2 regions of the Streptomyces sp. NPDC107538 genome follow, and region 1 is predicted to be linked to the other one. Evidence: riboswitches for the same ligand, from Rfam matches in the RefSeq annotation. Region 1 holds a riboswitch; the other holds the start of a gene.

Region 1 (9,361 bases):
ACCTGAAGATCTTGGCGAAGACGTCGTTGACTAGAGTCTCGAAGCGCTGTTCCAGCTTGTTCAGCTTTCCCACTTCAGCCTCCGGGTGCCGATCCGCTGCATGGCAGGCGGATCGGACGACGATGTCACTGATAGTACTGATGTAGACACTTTCAGTGCTTCTCTTGCGGTATGTCGCCGTATTTCACCGGATCGGTCGTAGAGCCCCGCTCATCACGCCGCGGTCCGTCCGTTCGACGCCGCCCTGGGAACGCCGTGGCCTGAGGCCGTGCTCAGCACTCGATGATGTTCACCGCGAGCCGGCCCCGCGCCGTCTCCGTGGACGTGACGCACATGTGCCGACCGCTTTTGATCAAGGCGCTGACCTGGTGGTCGGCGCAGAAAGCGCGGCTCGTGCGGCGCCGGGGACTTTCCGCCGCTCGGGCAGCGATGGCCCTGGCGGCGCTGAAAGTGACGAACACGCTGGTCAGGCCCAGCCCGCTCAGCACTCGATGATGTTGACCGCCAGCCCGCCCCGCGCCGTCTCCTTGTACTTGACGCTCATGTCCGCGCCGGTGTCCTTCATCGTCTTGATGACCTTGTCGAGGGACACCTTGTGGGTGCCGTCGCCGCGCATCGCCATGCGGGCCGCCGTGACGGCCTTCACCGCCGCCATGCCGTTGCGTTCGATGCAGGGGATCTGGACGAGGCCGCCGACGGGGTCGCAGGTCAGGCCGAGGTTGTGCTCCATGCCGATCTCGGCGGCGTTCTCGACCTGCTCGGGGCTGCCGCCCAGCACCTCCGCCAGCGCGCCCGCCGCCATGGAACAGGCCGAGCCCACCTCGCCCTGGCAGCCGACCTCGGCGCCGGAGATGGAGGCGTTCTCCTTGAACAGCATGCCGATCGCGCCGGCGGCGAGGAGGAAGCGGACGACGCCTTCCTCGTCCGCGCCGGGCACGAAGTTGATGTAGTAGTGCAGGACGGCGGGGATGATCCCGGCCGCGCCGTTCGTGGGCGCCGTCACCACCCGGCCACCGGCCGCGTTCTCCTCGTTCACCGCCATCGCGTAGAGCGTGATCCACTCCATGGCACGGGCCAACGGGTCGCCCTCGGCCCGCAGTTGGCGGGCGGAGACGGCCGCGCGCCGGCGCACCCGCAGTCCACCCGGGAGGATGCCCTCGCGGGACATACCGCGCGAGACACAGGCCTGCATGACACCCCAGATGTCCAGCAGCCCGGAGCGGATCTCCTCCTCGGAACGCCAGGCCCGCTCGTTCTCCAGCATCAGCGCGGAGATCGACAGACCGGTCTCCCGCGTCAGCCGGAGCAGCTCGTCGCCGGTGCGGAACGGGTATTTGAGCGGGGTGTCGTCGAGTTTGATGCGGTCCGCGCCGACCGCGTCCTCGTCCACGACGAAGCCGCCGCCCACCGAGTAGTACGTCTTCGACAACAGCTCGGCGCCCGCCGCGTCGTGGGCCCAGACCGTCATCCCGTTGGCGTGGTAGGGCAGCGTCTTGCGGCGGTGCAGGATCAGATCCCGGTCGAAGTCGAAGGGGACCTCGTGGTCGTCGAGGAGACGGATACGGCCCGAGTTCCTGATCGTCTCCACGCGGTCGTCGGCCGACTCGACGTCCACCGTGCGCGGCGAGGCGCCCTCCAGGCCCAGGAGTACGGCCTTGGGGGTGCCGTGGCCGTGGCCGGTCGCGCCCAGCGAGCCGTACAGCTCGACGCGTACCGAGGCGACGCCCGCGAGCAGTTCCTCGTTGCGCAGCCGGCGGGCGAACATCCGGGCGGCCCGCATCGGACCGACCGTGTGGGAGCTGGACGGGCCGATACCGACCGAGAACAGGTCGAAGACGGAGATGGCCACGGTGACTCCTCAGAACGGGGGAGGGGTGGTGCAGGGGGTGGGGCACCGCGCTCGCCTCCCAGTGTGCGCGGTGCCCCGGAAAAGCGGGACCACGTGACGGTGAAGCCGGGGTTACTTCCCCAGCCCCGGGTACAGCGGGTGCTTGTCCGCGAGCGCCTTGACCCGGGCCTTCAGCGCCTCCACGTCGTACGCCGGCTTCAGCGCCTCGGCGATGACATCGGCGACCTCGGCGAAGTCCTCGGCGGTGAAGCCGCGGGTGGCCAGGGCGGGGGTGCCGATACGCAGCCCGGAGGTCACCATCGGCGGCCGCGGGTCGTTCGGGACGGCGTTGCGGTTGACCGTGATGCCGACCTCGTGGAGGCGGTCCTCGGCCTGCTGCCCGTCCAGCTCGGAGGCGCGCAGGTCGACCAGGATCAGATGCACGTCGGTACCGCCGGACAGCACGTCGACCCCGGCCTCGCGCGCGTCCGGAGCCGTCAGCCGCTCGGCGAGGATGCGGGCACCGTCGACCGTACGCCGCTGCCGCTCCTTGAACTCCTCGCTCGCCGCGACCTTGAAGGACACCGCCTTCGCCGCGATGACGTGCTCCAGCGGACCACCCTGGAAGCCGGGGAACACCGAGGAGTTGAGCTTCTTCGCGAACTCCTTCTTGGCGAGGATGATCCCGCCGCGGGGGCCGCCGAGCGTCTTGTGGGTCGTGGAGGTGACGACATCGGCGTACGGCACCGGGTTCGGGTGCAGCCCGGCCGCGACCAGACCGGCGAAGTGCGCCATGTCCACCCACAGACGGGCGCCGACCTCGTCGGCGATCCGCCGGAACTCCGCGAAGTCCAGCTGACGCGGGTACGCCGACCAGCCCGCGATGATCACCTTCGGCCGGTGCTCCTTGGCGAGCTTCTCCAGCTCGGCCATGTCCACCAGCCCGGTGGCGGTGTCGACGTGGTACGCGACCACGTCGAACTGCTTGCCGGAGAAGTTCAGCCGCATCCCGTGGGTCAGGTGCCCGCCGTGGGCGAGGTCCAGCCCGAGGATCGTGTCGCCGGGCTGGGCCAGCGCGAACAGCGCGGCCTGGTTGGCGGAGGCCCCCGAGTGCGGCTGGACGTTGGCGTACTCGGCGCCGAACAGATCCTTCACCCGGTCGATGGCGATCTGCTCGGTGACGTCGACGTGCTCGCAGCCGCCGTAGTAGCGGCGGCCCGGGTAGCCCTCGGCGTACTTGTTGGTGAGGACCGTGCCCTGGGCCTCCATCACCGCGACCGGAGCGAAGTTCTCCGAGGCGATCATCTCCAGGGTCGACTGCTGGCGGTTCAGCTCGGCGTCGACGGCGGCGGCGACCTCCGGATCCAGCTCGTGCAGGGGCGTGTTCAGAAGCGACATGCGTACGACCTCAGTACTCTCAAGTCTTCTCAGCCGGCGGTGTGGGCGACGTACTCGTCGGCGGAGAGCAGATCGTCCGGCTCCTCCGCGACACGTACCTTGAACAGCCAACCGCCCTCGAACGGGGCGGTGTTCACCAGCGACGGGTCGCTGACGACGTCCTCGTTGATCTCGGTGATCTCACCGGAGACCGGCGAGTACAGGTCGCTGACCGACTTCGTGGACTCCAGTTCGCCACAGGTCTCGCCCGCGGTCACCGTGGAGCCCACCTCGGGAAGCTGGGCGTAGACGACATCGCCGAGCGCGTTCGCCGCGAACTCCGTGATGCCGACCGTCGAGACGCCGTTCTCGGCGCCCGACAGCCACTCGTGCTCCTTGCTGTAGCGCAGCTGCTGGGGGTTGCTCATGGCCTGAATTCTCCTGTACGCGGGGGAGTGCTGATGAAGGGGGGACTGCTGAGACCGCTGATGAGCAGCGGAAAGGTGCGCGGGGTCACGCCCGGGGCGGACGACCTCGCGCCCAGTGTCTACTTCTGGCGCTTGTAGAACGGCAGCGCCACGACCTCGTACGGTTCGTGGCTGCCCCGGATGTCCACACCCACACCGGTGGTGCCCGGCGCGGCGTGCGTGGCGTCGACGTACGCCATGGCGATGGGCTTCCCCAGGGTCGGGGAGGGCGCCCCGGAGGTGACCTCTCCGACGACCTCGCCACCGGCGACGACCGGGTACCCGGCGCGCGGCACCCGGCGGCCCTCGGCGACGAGGCCGACGAGGACGCGCGGCGGGGCGGTCTCCGCCTTCTCGGCGGCCTCGGCCAGCGCCGTACGCCCGACGAAGTCGCCCTCCTTCTCGAACTTCACGACCCGCCCGAGCCCGGCGTCGAAGGGCGTCAGCGAGGTGGACAGCTCATGCCCGTACAGCGGCATCCCCGCCTCCAGGCGCAGCGTGTCCCGGCAGGACAGCCCGCAGGGCACCAGGCCGACGCCCTCGCCCGCCTTGGTCAGTGCCTGCCACAGCTCGACGGCGTGCTCCGGCTTCACGAACAGCTCGAAGCCGTCCTCGCCGGTGTACCCGGTGCGCGCGATCAGCGCCGGGACCCCGGCGACCGTGCCGGGCAGCCCCGCGTAGTACTTCAGGCCGTCGAGGTCGGCGTCGGTGAGGGACCTGAGGATCCCGGGTGACTCCGGGCCCTGGACGGCGAGCAGCGCGTACGCGTCGCGGTCGTCGCGCACCTCGGCGTCGAAGCCGGCGGAGCGCTCCACGAGCGCGTCCAGCACCACCTGGGCGTTGGAGGCGTTCGCGACGACCAGGTAGGTCGAGGAACCGGCCTCGGTGTCGTCCAGCCGGTAGAGGATCAGGTCGTCGAGGATGCCGCCGTCCTCGCGGCAGATCATGGTGTAGCGGGCCCGGCCGACGCCGACGCTCCCGATGTTCCCCACGAGGGCGTGGTCCAAGAGGGCCGCGGCCCCCGGTCCGGTCACCGTGATCTCGCCCATGTGGGAGAGGTCGAAGAGTCCGGCCCGCGTACGGACGGCGATGTGCTCGTCGCGCTCGGAGCCGTAGCGCAGGGGCATGTCCCAGCCGGCGAAGTCGGTCATCGTCGCGCCGAGCGAGCGATGCAGGGCGTCGAGCGCGGTCAGGCGGGGTTCACTGCTCATCGGACGGTTGTCTCCCAAGGCATGACGGGCGAGGTCGATCCTCCCCATCTGTCATCGGAACCTGAGAGGTTCGCCATGACCGCGGGGGACATGACTTGCACCTTGGGTGGGGCCACCGGAGGGGCGGCCCGCTTTTCAGATGTGCCTCGCCCGCGCGGTAACGGGGCCTGAGAGATTCAAGGGAGGGACTTGCTCCTTCGGCGCCCCAGCGAAGTGCTGCTGGGAACTCTCCCGCGCGGATTCAAGCGGCCGGTATGCAGTTGGCGCGGACATCATCGCACGCATCGACGTGGGGCGGCAGGGGGAGCTTTCAAGGCAGACACGGCGGTCCGTAGCACTCTTGTGGCAATACGAGGACTGAACCAGGAGGGATCGGGCATTACCTTCTCTTTACAGTCTGTGGGGATGGGACCTCCATACCCCTGGGGAGGACGGTCACGGTGAACAGGACCACGGCGTATGCGACGACGTCGGGCATCGCGATGCCCAAGCAGCCCGTCGCACCGGTCGGTGAGGCGTGCGGCCCGTTCCCGAGGGCGGTCGTCCGGGACCTCAGGGAGCGTGCCGGGCGCAGCCCGCACGGACTGTCCTTCGGCCCGGAGGACCTGGTGGTGGTCACCGGGCTCCCCGGCAGCGGCAAGTCGACCCTGATGCGACGGGCCGTGCCCGGCGTCCGGATCGACTCCCAGGACACCCGCGACCGCTTCGACGCGCGCTTCGCCCGCCACCTGCCGTACGCGGCCTACCGGCCCTTCGTGCGCCTCGCGCACTACGCGGGGCTGCGGCGCGCTCTCCGCTCGGGGGAGGGCGTCGTCGTCCACGACTGCGGGGCGCAGGCGTGGGTCCGCAGCTGGCTCGCGCGCGAGGCCCGCCGGCGCGGCGGCACCCTGCACCTGCTGCTGCTGGACGTCACGCCCGGGGAGGCGCGGGACGGACAGCGGGAGCGCGGGCGGGGGGTGTCACGGTACGCGTTCGCCCGGCACCGGGGTGCGATGACCCGGCTGCTGCGGGCCGTGGAGAAGGGGAGGCTGCCCCAGGGGTGCGGGGCCGCGGTGATCATCGACCGTGCCGCCGCGGACGTCCTGAAGCGGATCGACTTCGTGGGGTGAGCCCTGGAGGGGCGCGCTCCCGGGCCGGAAGCAATTAAGGTGCAGCTACAACAGCATCACGGAGCAAAGCGGTAGGCAGCAGATGGACTTCCCGGCGGACTTTCCGGCACAGGCGTATCCCCATGGGCACGGCGGGTGGCCCGGCAACGAGCTGGAGGAGGTGCTGTCCGCCTCGCTCGGGGTGCCCCAGGCCGGGGCCCGGATCGTGGAGGTGCTGGCCCGCAGCTTCGTCTGGGTGCCGCTGCCGGAGGGCGGCGGGCCGCGGAGCGGTCAGCTGGACCTGCCGACCATGGAGTTCGACGGGCAGGCGTACGTACCGGTCTTCAGCTCCGAGGAGCAGTTCCGCCAGGTCGTCGGCAACCACATGTCGTACACGATCGCCCCGGCCGTTGAGTTCGCGCGCGGGCTGCCCCCGCAGATCGGCCTCGCCCTCAACCCGGACGGTGTCGTGGGCATCCCGCTGCCGCCGCCTGCCGTGGCCGAACTGTGCCGGGCCGGGCGCACCCCGCTCGACGGCTCGGCGAACGGCGCCCGGGTCCGGCTCCACGAACCGGACTGGCAGGACGACCCCGTCGACTTCCTCGCCGCCGCGTCCGCCGAGTTCGCCGCCACCGGAGCCGTCCTCTCCGCCCGCCGCTGCCTCGCCACCATCGAGACCGCCGACCCCGTCATGTTCATCGGCGTCGACCTGGTCTCCTGGGAGGCCGACCGCGCCCTCCCCCTGGCCGCCCTCGGCCGAGCCCTCGCCAAGGCCCCCGTCCCCTGGCCCGTCAACATGGTCTTCCTGGACGTGGCCCAGGACCCGGTGGGCGACTGGCTCCGCGAAAAGGTCCGCCCCTTCTACCAACAGGGCTACTGACCAGCGCGCCTGTCCGGTGTCCGTAACCCCCGAGCCCCGACTGGCTCAACCTGTCCACCACCTAAGCTGTTCCCAAAACCAAGGTCCAACACCGAAGGGCGGCCAAACGTGAGCGGCAGCGGCCACGTCGAGCACATGCTGCGCCAGGTGACCCCCGGGCGTTACGACGCCTACGAGGCGCTGCTGCGTGCCCTCGCCACCCCCGCCTCCGGCCAGATCTGGATGCTGCTCTGGCACGGCCAGGCCGGCTCCCCGGACGCCCAGTACGGGAACATGGAGGTCGACGGCTTCAACTACGCCCCCTGCGTCACCTCCGCCCAGGAACTCTCCGCCAGTGGCTGGAACCGCAGTTACGAGGTGGTCGACGGCCTCGACGTGGCCCGCACCCTCTACCCCGACCACTACGGCCTCTGGCTCAACCCGCACGCGCCGGGCGGCGGCGTCGGCATCCCCTGGCTCGATCTGCGCCGGATCGCCACCGGCCTGGAGCGGCAGCCCGCGGGCCCGCTGCGGCTCTCCGACCCGGGCATCGAGATCCCGCAGTTCTACGCCCTGCTCACGCAGAACGCCCACCGCACCCCCGCCGTGCGCTCGCTGCGCCGCGCCTGGGTGCAGCCCGCGCTCGGCGCGCCGTATCTGGCCATCGGCCTCGACGTGTACGACACCTCACCGCCCGCCGTGGACTCGGTGCGCGCGATGATGCAGCAGTCCATCGGCGCGGTCCCGGACGGCCTGCCCGTCTCCACGGTCGCCATGTCCGACGAGTACGACCCGGTCGCCATGTGGCTGCGGGCCGGCGCCCGCCCCTTCTACGACCGCGAGGCCCACGCCGCCCCCGCCCAGGCCCCGGCGGCGGGCGGGTACGGCTACCCCGGCGGCTACTGAGCCGCACGGGGGCGGTTTCCACCGCTCAACAGAGCGTCACGTCCGCATAGCGGAACCCTGCTGGCCACATCACGGTTGCGCATACTTTCGTCGCCAAGTCTGGTGCCTGATCGCGCGACCGTTGAAGACTCCCCCAGAGCGATGGGGGGATCCGGCGAACACGCTGTTCATGCGGTGAAGTTCGGTGCCGTACCTCCTCTCGTACCCATCAGTAGTCACAGAGCAAGAGAGCAGCAGTGGTGACGGACCGCACCGCAGACCCGGGCGGCCGCACGGCACAGTCGGCAACCACCGGCACGGGCAAGCACGAGGGACGATGACCGCACCCATTGAGACGACCGGATCGCAGGCCGAGGCACAGCCCGAAGCCGTGCTGCAGGGCGTCGAGGCGAAGAAGATCGAGGGCCGTTCGCTCGGCCAGATCGCCTGGACCCGCTTCAAGCGCGACAAGGTGGCGGTGGCCGGCGGAGTCGTCGTCGTCCTGCTGATCCTGATCGCGGCGCTCTCCAGGCCGCTGCAGGCGATGCTGGGGCTCGACCCCAACGCCTTCAACCAGGACCTGATCGACCCCAACACCTCCCTGCCCAAGGGCGACTTCGGCGGGATGAGCTGGGACCATCCGCTCGGTGTCGAGCCGAAGTTCGGCCGCGACATCCTCGCCCGCATCCTGGAGGGCTCCTGGGTCTCCCTGGTGGTGGCCTTCGGTGCGACGCTCCTGTCCAACGCCATCGGTGTGGTGCTCGGCCTGGTCGCCGGCTACTACGGCGGCCGGGTGGACACGGTCGTCAGCCGGCTGATGGACACCTTCCTGGCGTTCCCGCTGCTGCTGTTCGCGATCGCCATCTCCGCGACGCTGCAGGGCGGTGCCTTCGGTCTCGAAGGGCTGCCGCTGCACATCACGGTGCTGATCTTCGTGATCGGTTTCTTCAACTGGCCGTACATGGGACGCATCGTGCGCGGTCAGACCCTGGCCCTGCGCGAGCGCGAGTTCATCGACGCCTCGCGGGGCATGGGGGCCGGCGGCCCGTACGTCCTGTTCAAGGAACTGCTGCCCAACCTCGTCGCGCCGATCATCGTCTACTCGACGCTGCTCATCCCGACGAACATCATCTTCGAGGCGTCGCTGAGCTTCCTCGGCGTCGGTATCCAGCCGCCGCAGGCCTCCTGGGGCGGCATGCTCAACCAGGCGGTCGACTTCTTCGAGGTCGACCCGCAGTACATGATCGTTCCCGGCCTCGCGATCTTCATCACGGTGCTGGCCTTCAACCTTCTCGGTGACGGCCTCCGGGACGCCCTCGACCCCCGCAGCCGCTGACGTCTGCGGTCTGTCGTCCCACACAACTGTCCAACTACGAAGGGGAAACCGACCATCATGCGAAGGTCAGCAATGGCCGCGGTCGCGGTTGCGAGCGCCGCCGGACTGCTTCTGTCCGCGTGCAGCAAGGCGGATGACGGCACGGACGACGCCCCCAAGGGCGCCGGCGCCAACGCCGCGACCAAGGGTGTCGTCAACGAGTCCGACCACAAGGGCGGCACGGTCACCTACGCCAGCACCGACACCCCCGAGTCCCTCGACCCGGGCAACATGTACTACGCGTACGGCTTCAACTTCAGCCGCCTCTACG
Region 2 (9,361 bases), on a different contig from region 1:
CCACCAGCGCGTTGAGGTTGGCGCCGTCGACGTACACCTGACCGCCCGCGTCGTGCACCTGCGCGCAGATGTCGGCCACATGCTCCTCGAACACCCCGTGCGTGGACGGGTAGGTGATCATCAGCACGGACAACTCGTCGCGGTACTGCTCGATCTTCGCCCGCAGATCCTCGACGTCGATCTCACCGTCCTCGGCGGTCTTCACGACGACGACCTTCATGCCTGCCATTACGGCGCTCGCGGCGTTGGTGCCGTGCGCGGAGGACGGGATGAGGCACACGACCCGCTGCTCGTCCCCGTTGGCCCGGTGGTAACCACGTACGGCCAGCAGCCCGGCCAGCTCACCCTGCGAGCCCGCGTTCGGCTGCAACGACACCTTGTCGTACCCGGTGGCCTCCGCGAGCCGCTCCTCCAGCTCCCGGATGAGCGTCAGATACCCCTGCGCCTGCCCGGCGGGCGCGAACGGGTGCAGCTGCCCGAACTCCGGCCAGGTCACCGGCTCCATCTCGGTGGTCGCGTTGAGCTTCATCGTGCAGGAGCCCAGCGGGATCATGCCCCGGTCCAGCGCGTAGTCCCGGTCGGCGAGCCGGCGCAGATAGCGCAGCATCGCGGTCTCGGAGCGGTACTCGTGGAACACCGGGTGCGTGAGGTAGTCGTCCGACCTCAGCAGCCCCTCGGGCAGCGTGTCCTCGGCCGCGGCGTCGAGGGCCTCGACGTCCCCCTCCACCCCGAACGCGGTCCATACGGCGCCCAGCTGGGCCCGGGTGGTGGTCTCGTCGCAGGAGATCGACACCAGGTCGGCGTCCACCAGGTGCAGGTTCACGCCATGTTCGCGGGCGGCGGCCACGACCTCACCGGCCCGTCCCGGCACCCGCACGGTGAGCGTGTCGAAGTACGCCCCGTGTACGACCTCGATCCCACCGGCGGTGAGCCCCGCGGCGAGCACCGTGGCGTAGCGGTGCGTACGCCGGGCGATGGTCCGCAGCCCCTCGGGTCCGTGGTAGACGGCGTACATCCCGGCCATCACGGCGAGCAGCACCTGTGCCGTACAGATGTTGCTGGTCGCCTTCTCCCGGCGGATGTGCTGCTCCCGCGTCTGCAGGGCGAGCCGGTACGCCTTGTGCCCGTCCGCGTCCACGGAGACGCCCACGAGCCGCCCGGGCAGGCTGCGCGCGAACTTCTCCTGTACGGCCATGTAGCCCGCGTGCGGCCCGCCGAAGCCCATCGGCACACCGAACCGCTGCGTCGTCCCCACCGCGATGTCGGCCCCCAGCTCACCGGGCGAGACCAGCAGCGTCAGGGCCAGCAGATCGGCGGCGACGGTGACGAGCGCACCGAGCTCGTGCGCCTGCTCGACGACCGGCTTCAGATCACGTACGACACCGGAGGCGCCCGGGTACTGCAGCAGCACCCCGTTGATCTCACGGGAGGCGATCTCGGCCGGAATCCCCTGGCTGAGGTCGGCCACGACGACCTCGACGCCGGTCGGCTCGGCACGGGTCTCGATCACGGCGATCGTCTGCGGCAGCGCGTCCGCGTCGACGAGGAACAGCCCCTTCTTGTTCTTCCCCATGCGCCGGGACAACGCCATGGCCTCGGCGGCGGCGGTCCCCTCGTCCAGCAGCGAGGCCCCGGAGGTGGGCAGCCCGGTCAGCTCGGCGACGACGGTCTGGAAGTTGAGCAGCGCCTCCAGCCGTCCCTGGGAGATCTCGGGCTGGTACGGCGTGTAGGCGGTGTACCAGGCCGGGTTCTCCATCACGTTGCGCAGGATGACGGGCGGTGTGAACGTCCCGTAGTACCCGAGCCCGATCATGGAACCCAGCACCTGGTTGCGGTCCGCGAGCGAACGCAGCTCGGCGAGGACCTCGGCCTCGGTGCGCGCGCCCGGCAGATCCAGCGCCTCGGCGTTCTTGATCACATCCGGGACCGCGGCCGCCGTCAGCTCGTCGAGCGAGCCGTACCCGACATGCGCGAGCATCTTGGCCCGGGCCTCGACGTCGGGGCCGATGTGGCGCCGCTCGAAGGGGATTCCCTGTTCGAGTTCGGAGAGCGGAATGCGATGGGCGGTCATTACGGAGGCCTCCTGGTCTGACACGACCTTCGAGGGGCACCACGGCACAGGTGCCCGAACGGCCTCCCCCTCTGTCATCTCGACCTGAGAGCTTCACCGGTCCAGGTACGGACCGGCTTTCACCGTCGGTGAGAGCGGAAGCCGTGACACCCGCTCTGCTTTCCAGAGTGACCTCGTCCGTGCGGTACGTGAGCCTGAGAGATTCCGGGGAGGAGTTGCTCCTTCGGCGCCTCCGGATGGTGTCCGGAGGACTCTCCCGCACGGGGTCGACAGCCGCTGCCAGCGTATCAGCGCGGTCGACGCACGGGTCTTCGAGTGGCCGCCGCCCCCGATGTGGCTTTTCGTAGGGATGAGACACGATGCGCCACCCCTTTGCGACCACATGGAGGGCCCGTGCAGACCGACATCGATCCGCGCAATCTGATCGGCCGCAAGGCGTTCGACCGCAAAGGCAGCAAGATCGGCACCGTGGACGAGGTCTACCTCGACGACGCGACCGGCGTCCCCGAGTGGGCCGCGATACGCATGGGCCTCTTCGGCCGCGACGCCTTCGTCCCCCTGGAGCCCAGCGAACTCGTCGAAGGCACCCTCCACGTCCCCTTCGACCGCGCCCTCATCAAGGACGCCCCCGACTTCGGCGTGGGCCGCCACCTCTCCCCCGAACAAGAACTCCAGCTCTACCACCACTACGGCCTCGACATAGCCCCGCCCCCACCCGTGGACCACGACTTCGGCCACGTGGCAGGCCAGGACGACGCCTGACCCGAAAATCGAGGCTGGCCCCGACGCCTCCGGCCCGCAGGACCGTGTTTTTCAGGGGCGCGGGGAACTGCGCGAGAACCCCCACACACCCGCAGCCGACCACCCTCGTCACCCCCACCCCCACCCCCCGACCCCGGCGGCCTCAGCCCCGCACCAACGGCAACGGCTCCGCCGGCTCCAGCCCCGGGTCATCGGTCCGGAAGGTCCGTACACGCCCGGGCCCCAAGTCGTCCGGCCTCTCGAACCGCACGGTCACCCGCCCCAGCCCACTCCCCTGCACCCACCCGTGCCCGTACTCGACATGCCGCACGTCATGCCCGGCCCGCCACTGCCGCTCGGCCCCCGCGCTCATCTCCGCCACAGGCACCTCCGCGGCCACCGCCTCCTCCTCCACGAACTCCGGCTCCCCCGCCGCCTGCGCGAACAGGTCCTCCTGCGTGTAGTCGGCGAGCCCACTGACCCCCACCCCGAGCAACCGCACCCCACCCGTCGTGTCCACGGACTCCAGCAACCGCCCGGCGGCCTCCCGCACCACCGCGGGATCGTCCGTGGGCCCCCGCAGGGTCTCGGACCGGGTCAGCGTCGAGAAGTCGTAGCGCCGCACCTTCAGCACGATCGTCCGCCCCGACAGCCCGGCCTCCCGCAACCTGCGCACACACCGGTCCGCGAGCCGCTGCACCTCCATCCGCACCCGCACCCGGTCGTGGATGTCCACGTCGTACGTGTCCTCCACCGACACCGACTTCGTGTCCCGCTCGGCCACCACCGCCCGGTCGTCCCGCGCCAGCGCCATCGCGTACAGCCCGTGCCCATGGGCCTTCCCCAGCAGCCGTACGGCCTCGTCCTCCCCCGCCTCCACGATCTCCTCGACCGTGGTGATCCCCGCCCGCCGCAGATGATCGCCGGTCGCCGGCCCCACTCCCGGCAGGATCCGCACGGACATCGGCCCCAGCAGCTCCCGCTCGGTCCCCGGCTCGATCAGCACCAGCCCGTCCGGCTTGGCCTGCTCGGAGGCGATCTTCGCGAGCATCTTGGAGGCCGCGAGCCCCACGGACCCGGTCAGCGCGGTCACCGCCCGGATGTCCGCCCGCAACCGCACCCCCACCAGCCGCGCCGACGCCTCGTCCGAGGCCGCGCCCCCGGCCTCCAGGTCCACGAACGCCTCGTCCAGGCTCAGGGGCTCTACGAGCGGCGACAGATCACGCAACAGCCCCATGACCTGATCACTGATCGCCCGGTAGAACGAGAAGCGCGGCGTGAGATACGCGGCGTTGGGCGCGAGCCGGCGCGCCTGCGCCATCGGCATCGCCGAGTGCACCCCGAAGGCCCGCGCCTCGTACGAGGCGGTCGCGACCACCCCACGCGGCCCGAGCCCGCCCACCACAACGGCTTTCCCCCGCAGACTCGGCTTGGAGGCCTGCTCCGCCGAGGCGTAGAAGGCGTCCATGTCGAGATGCAGGATCGTGGGCGCGGTTCTCACATCTCCGATGCTGCCCTACACCACTGACAATGCCCCGTACCGCTCAGCCGCTGCGGGGAGGGGCGCTCCTCTCGGCGCGGTGGGGAGGGAGCTCGACCGCGGCCCGACCGCTCAGACCGCCCGGTTCCGCCGCCGCGCCAGCTCGTCCGACGGGTTGTGGCCCATGAGCGTCTCCCCCGTGTCGACCCGCTCCCCGTGCAGCTGGGAGAGAGCGCTTTCCACGTCACGCCAGACCACCCCGACGGCGATCCCGAAGACCCCCTGGCCGCCCTGAAGCAGGGCATGGACCTCGTCGGGCGAGGTGCACTCGTAGACCGTCGCCCCGTCGCTCATCAGCGTCATCCGCTCCAGATCACTGAAGCCCCGCTCCCGCAGGTGCTGGACGGCGGTGCGGATGTTCTGGAGCGAGACCCCGGTGTCGAGGAACCGTTTCACGATCTTCAGGACGACGACGTCCCGGAAGCTGTAGAGCCGCTGCGTCCCCGACCCCTGGGCGGACCGCACACTCGGCTCCACGAGACCGGTACGGGCCCAGTAGTCGAGCTGGCGGTAGGTGATCCCGGCGGCCGCGCACGCGGTGGGGCCGCGGTAGCCGACGTGCTCGTGCGGCTCGGGCGTCGCTTCCGCGCCGTCCTGCACGGCCGCGGGTCGCTGTGGAACGTGACCGGCCGCGCTGCCGTGATGGGGGTCCCCCCAGCCCGAGCGGAGCCGAGAGCCTGGGGGAGGGTACGGGCCGCCGTCCCCCAGCCTGCGTCCGGGGGCACCCCCAGCCGTACCGTCGCCGCTGCTTCTCACGCCGACCTCCGTCCTTGACCTGCCTTATCGACGGTAGGCAGCCACCAGGGGCGCGTCAACGACCACCGCACTCGCCACGCCGAGTGATAATCACCCTGAGAGTGGTTTCGCGTGCCCTCCCGTGGGGGAAGGCTAGCCGAATGCGCTTCGGCGCAGCTGCCCGACAGCGCACGGGCGCCTGGCATGTGCCGGGCCCCGATCGGGCACCCTGACCGGCCCGAGAGCCCGTCCGACCGCCGCGAACCACCACGGGCGGTGTCAGGGCCCTCGGCCCCGTACGACCGCCCGCCCGGCCTCACTGGCTGTTCGTACCGAAGTCCTCGGGCGAGATCTGGTCGAGGAACTCGCGGAACTTCTCCACCTCGTCCTCCTGCTCGTCCGGGATCGCGATGCCCGCGTCGTCGAGCACCCCGTCACTGCCGAAGATCGGCGTCCCGGTGCGCAGCGCCAGCGCTATGGCGTCGGAAGGCCGCGCACTCACCTCGACCCCACTGGCGAACACCAGCTCCGCGTAGAAGACGCCCTCACGCAGGTCCGTGATGCGCACTTCCGTGAGCTCCTGGCCGACGGCCTCCAGCACGTCCTTGAACAGGTCGTGGGTCAGCGGCCGCGCGGGGGCCATGCCCTGCTGGGCGAAAGCGATCGCCGTCGCCTCCCCCGGCCCGATCCAGATGGGGAGGTAACGGTCGCCTCCCACTTCGCGCAGGAGCACGATCGGTTGGTTGGAGGGCATTTCGACCCGGACACCTACGACATCGAGCTCGTTCACACAGCAACCCTAGGCCGTGCTCGGGATGTTTGGGTAGTCGGGCTCGGATCGGCCCACCGATCCGCCACGGGCGAACACCGCACCTCAGCGGAGCCGCACACCCAGCGCGCTCTGGACGAGCGCGGCGTGCAGCTTGACCGTGAGCCCGGCCAGCTCCCTCGTCCGGTCCTCCGCATGCGCTCTGGTCTGCGGATTACGGTGCAGCCGCAGGGGCGCCACGACCTGGTCGACGAGCCCCGCCTCCCGGTCCGCGGCGGCCCGCATCACCCGCAGATGCCGGGGCTCGATACCGAACCGCCCCAGTTCCACCACAAGCGTGGCGACCGTGAGGCACTCGGCGTCGTACGACCCGTCCGGCAGCGGGGCCACCAGCCCGTACGACTCCCACTCGGCCAGCTGCTCCTCGTCGATCCCGGCGCCGGCCACCAGCTCGCCGCGCCCGATCCGGGCCGCCGTGGGCTCCTCGGGCTCCCCGAAGCCGAAGAACTCGCTCAGGCGCTCTCCGTCACCGACGTCACGCTGACGCCCCACGGACGGCAGCCGTACGTCCTCACCGCGCTCCAGGGCCTCCAGATGCTCGCGGATGACCTTGAGCGGCAGATAGTGGTCCCGCTGCATCCTGAGGACGTGTCCGAGCCGTTCGACGTCCTCGGCGCTGAACTTGCGATACCCCGAGGGGGTCCGCTGCGGCTCGATGAGCCCCTCCGACTCCAGGAAACGGATCTTGGAGATGGTTACCTCGGGGAACTCCTCGCGCAGCGCGTTCAGCACCGTGCCGATGCTCATCAGGCCACTGTCCGCGGCGGCGGTGCCGTGGTCGGCACCACCGCTCGTTGTTCGAAGCATGGACCTTCCCTGGGGTCCCCCCGGACCGGGGTCCGGGGGAGGGTCAGTAGCCCCGCTGGCTCGCGTAGAAGACCAGCCGGTACTTGCCGATCTGCACCTCGTCGCCGTTGTTCAGGGCGACCTGGTCGATCCGCTCACGGTTGACGTACGTGCCGTTCAGGCTGCCCACGTCGGCGACCGTGAACGAACCGTCCTGCCCTCGGCGGAACTCCACGTGGCGACGCGACACCGTCACGTCGTCCAGGAAGATGTCGCTCTGGGGGTGACGGCCCGCCGTGGTCAGATCGCTGTCCAGCAGGAAGCGGCTGCCCGCGTTCGGACCGCGGCGCACCACCAGCAGCGCCGAGCCGAGCGGCAGCGCGTCGACGGCGGCCTGGGCCTCCGGGGAGAGCGCCGGCAGCTGGGTCTGGCCGGTGACCTCGGAGTCATAGGCCTCAAGGCCGGAGATGGAGATCGTCGAGGTCGTCTCGGAGGGACGCTCGGGGGTCGCGCCGGCCCGCAGCGGAGCCCCGCAGTTCGAGCAGAAGCGGCTGTTCTCCGCGTTGCGGTTACCGCACCTCGTACACACCAGGGCCGACATCGACGGATCCTCCTGCCGCGGCTGCCCCGCCGGGGCATGGGACGCATACGGGTCTGAAGTAAACCCTCCACCCGTACCTGAGGTTGACGGTTCCCCGAAACCTATGCGGCCCGACTGGGCAGGGTCAACAGACGGCGCGCCCTGACCTCCGGAAATGTCACCTCCCGGACCAGCGACCTGGTCACGGAACATGGGGCGCTCACCGCCCTGGCCCTCCGCTTCCGAAGGCTGCGCGCGATGGCGGGAGGTCGCGTTGTCGCTGCCCTCTCGCGCGCTCTTGCCGAACAACTTCGCAAACAACTTCACGGGCGATTCCCCTTGACCGAAACAGACCCGCCCGTGGGGCAGGACGAACCCTGACTGAACACACCGGCCGAGCCGGACAACCTCACAACGTCCGTATCCACCAGACAGTTTCCACCACGCACCACCCATTCGGTGCGCCGACCCCCCGCAACCTCATGCCCTCGCCGGACGGGCCCTATGCACCTGCGGTTCACTGGGAGGACGACCGAGCGTAGTCAGGCTGCTTCACCGCTCGCAAGGCGTCCACAACGATCTTGTCCGACCGCCGCACGGTCACAGTGGCCTGCTCCTTCTCCAGTGTCTGCACCACGCCTCCGGGGATGTTCAGTGCGGGTTCGAGGTCCTGCGGGTTGCCGATGACCTTGAAACGAAACGGCTGGGTGATCTTGTTCCCGTCGACACTGATTCCCTCACCGGAATCGGTCAGATAGGTACTCGCCACGACCCGTACGCCGTTCACCTGGATCGCCTCCGCGCCGGCCGCGCGCAGCTCCTGGATCGCGTCGAGCAGCATGTCCGCCTCGACCGTCCCCTTCGTGTCGTCGATCGTCAGTGTGATGCCGGGTCCCTGCGCCGCCACCGTGCCCGCCAGAATGCCGAGTTGCCGTTCCTTCTCGACCGTCTGCTTGCGTGCCTCCTCGGCCTGGTCCGAGCTGTTCTCCAACTCGGTGCGCTGATCCTCGAGACCCTGCTTCTCCTCCTCCAGACGCTGCGTACGGTCATCCAGTTCATCGAGGATGCGTACGAGGTCTTCCTGACGTGCTCCGCGCAGGGCGCTGTCGTCGTTGTTGGACGCCACCTGGATGGCCAGTCCGAATCCGAGGCCGAACAGCAGGAGCGCCACGATGAGTTGGGCCCGGGTGAAGCGCGGCGGCCACAGCCCCTGGGCCAGCCGCTGCCGCCCGGTCGCCTTGTTCTGCTCGTCCCGGGGCGCCTCACCGGGCTCCTCGGCGGCCGTGGAGGGCATTTCCTGGGGAAGTTCCCGGCGCAGCTGCGTGGTCGGGGAGTCGTCGTCTCCCCCGCCCTTGCCCGGGGTCGGCTTCGGCGTCTCGTCCCGCTCGTTCATCGGCCTCACGCCCGGAAGACGTGCCGGCGGATCGCCGCGGCGTTGGAGAAGATACGGATACCGAGGACGACCACGACGCCCGTGGACAGCTGGGCGCCGACGCCCAACTTGTCGCCGAGGAAGACGATCAGGGCGGCCACGACCACGTTCGACAGGAACGACACCACGAAGACCTTGTCGTCGAAGATGCCGTCCAGCATCGCGCGCAGACCGCCGAAGACGGCGTCGAGCGCCGCGACCACGGCGATGGGGAGATACGGCTCGACCACCGCCGGTACCTCGGGCCGGACCAACAGTCCGGCCACGACTCCGAGGACGAGGCCCAGTACGGCGATCACGATGTGCCCTTCTCTGTGCTGGGTTCTGCTGTTCGTACGATCACGCTCGGCGCGGCCGGCACCTTGATGTCGTCCTCCGCGGAGATGCTCGTGCGGATGCCGAAGTTCTCCTGGAGGGCGTGCAGATACAGCCCGTCGGGGCTGTTCTGGAACCGGGTGCTCAGCCGCTGCCCGTCCCCCACCGCGAGGACCGTGTAGGGCGGCGCCAGTGGCTTGTTGTCGACCAGTATCGCGTCACCGGCGGCCCTGATCGCCGACAGCGCGGTGAGCCGCTGCCCGTTGATCGAGATGGCCTCGGCGCCCGACGACCACAGCCCGTTGACGACCCGCTGCATGTCCCGGTCGCGC

Evidence for each region. Region 1 has a riboswitch for glycine ahead of gcvT (glycine cleavage system aminomethyltransferase GcvT). Riboswitches for the same ligand answer to the same signal wherever they lie in the genome.
Region 2: linked by a shared signal. The riboswitch ahead of gcvP (aminomethyl-transferring glycine dehydrogenase) and the one ahead of gcvT (glycine cleavage system aminomethyltransferase GcvT) in region 1 are both predicted to bind glycine.

Annotation. Positions count from the first base shown of each region.
Region 1 is NZ_JBVKAY010000020.1:57,827-67,187, reverse strand. It holds gene ACZ7MG_RS39885 (FhaA domain-containing protein) at 1-73, opposite strand, end outside; gene ACZ7MG_RS39880 (hypothetical protein) at 273-488, opposite strand; gene ACZ7MG_RS39875 (L-serine ammonia-lyase) at 482-1,849, opposite strand; gene glyA (serine hydroxymethyltransferase) at 1,961-3,226, opposite strand; gene gcvH (glycine cleavage system protein GcvH) at 3,256-3,633, opposite strand; gene gcvT (glycine cleavage system aminomethyltransferase GcvT) at 3,753-4,883, opposite strand; glycine riboswitch at 4,922-5,028, opposite strand; glycine riboswitch at 5,029-5,127, opposite strand; gene ACZ7MG_RS39855 (AAA family ATPase) at 5,324-5,992, shown strand; gene ACZ7MG_RS39850 (enhanced serine sensitivity protein SseB) at 6,075-6,851, shown strand; gene ACZ7MG_RS39845 (enhanced serine sensitivity protein SseB C-terminal domain-containing protein) at 6,987-7,736, shown strand; gene ACZ7MG_RS39840 (ABC transporter permease) at 8,053-9,051, shown strand; gene ACZ7MG_RS39835 (ABC transporter substrate-binding protein) at 9,109-9,361, shown strand, end outside.
Region 2 is NZ_JBVKAY010000019.1:139,179-148,539, forward strand. It holds gene gcvP (aminomethyl-transferring glycine dehydrogenase) at 1-2,071, opposite strand, end outside; glycine riboswitch at 2,244-2,340, opposite strand; gene ACZ7MG_RS39555 (PRC-barrel domain-containing protein) at 2,465-2,833, shown strand; gene ACZ7MG_RS39560 (DNA polymerase IV) at 2,976-4,313, opposite strand; gene ACZ7MG_RS39565 (MerR family transcriptional regulator) at 4,425-5,108, opposite strand; gene ACZ7MG_RS39570 (bifunctional nuclease family protein) at 5,404-5,877, opposite strand; gene ftsR (transcriptional regulator FtsR) at 5,962-6,723, opposite strand; gene ACZ7MG_RS39580 (FHA domain-containing protein) at 6,767-7,738, opposite strand; gene ACZ7MG_RS39585 (DUF881 domain-containing protein) at 7,800-8,675, opposite strand; gene ACZ7MG_RS39590 (small basic family protein) at 8,681-9,013, opposite strand; gene ACZ7MG_RS39595 (DUF881 domain-containing protein) at 9,010-9,361, opposite strand, start outside.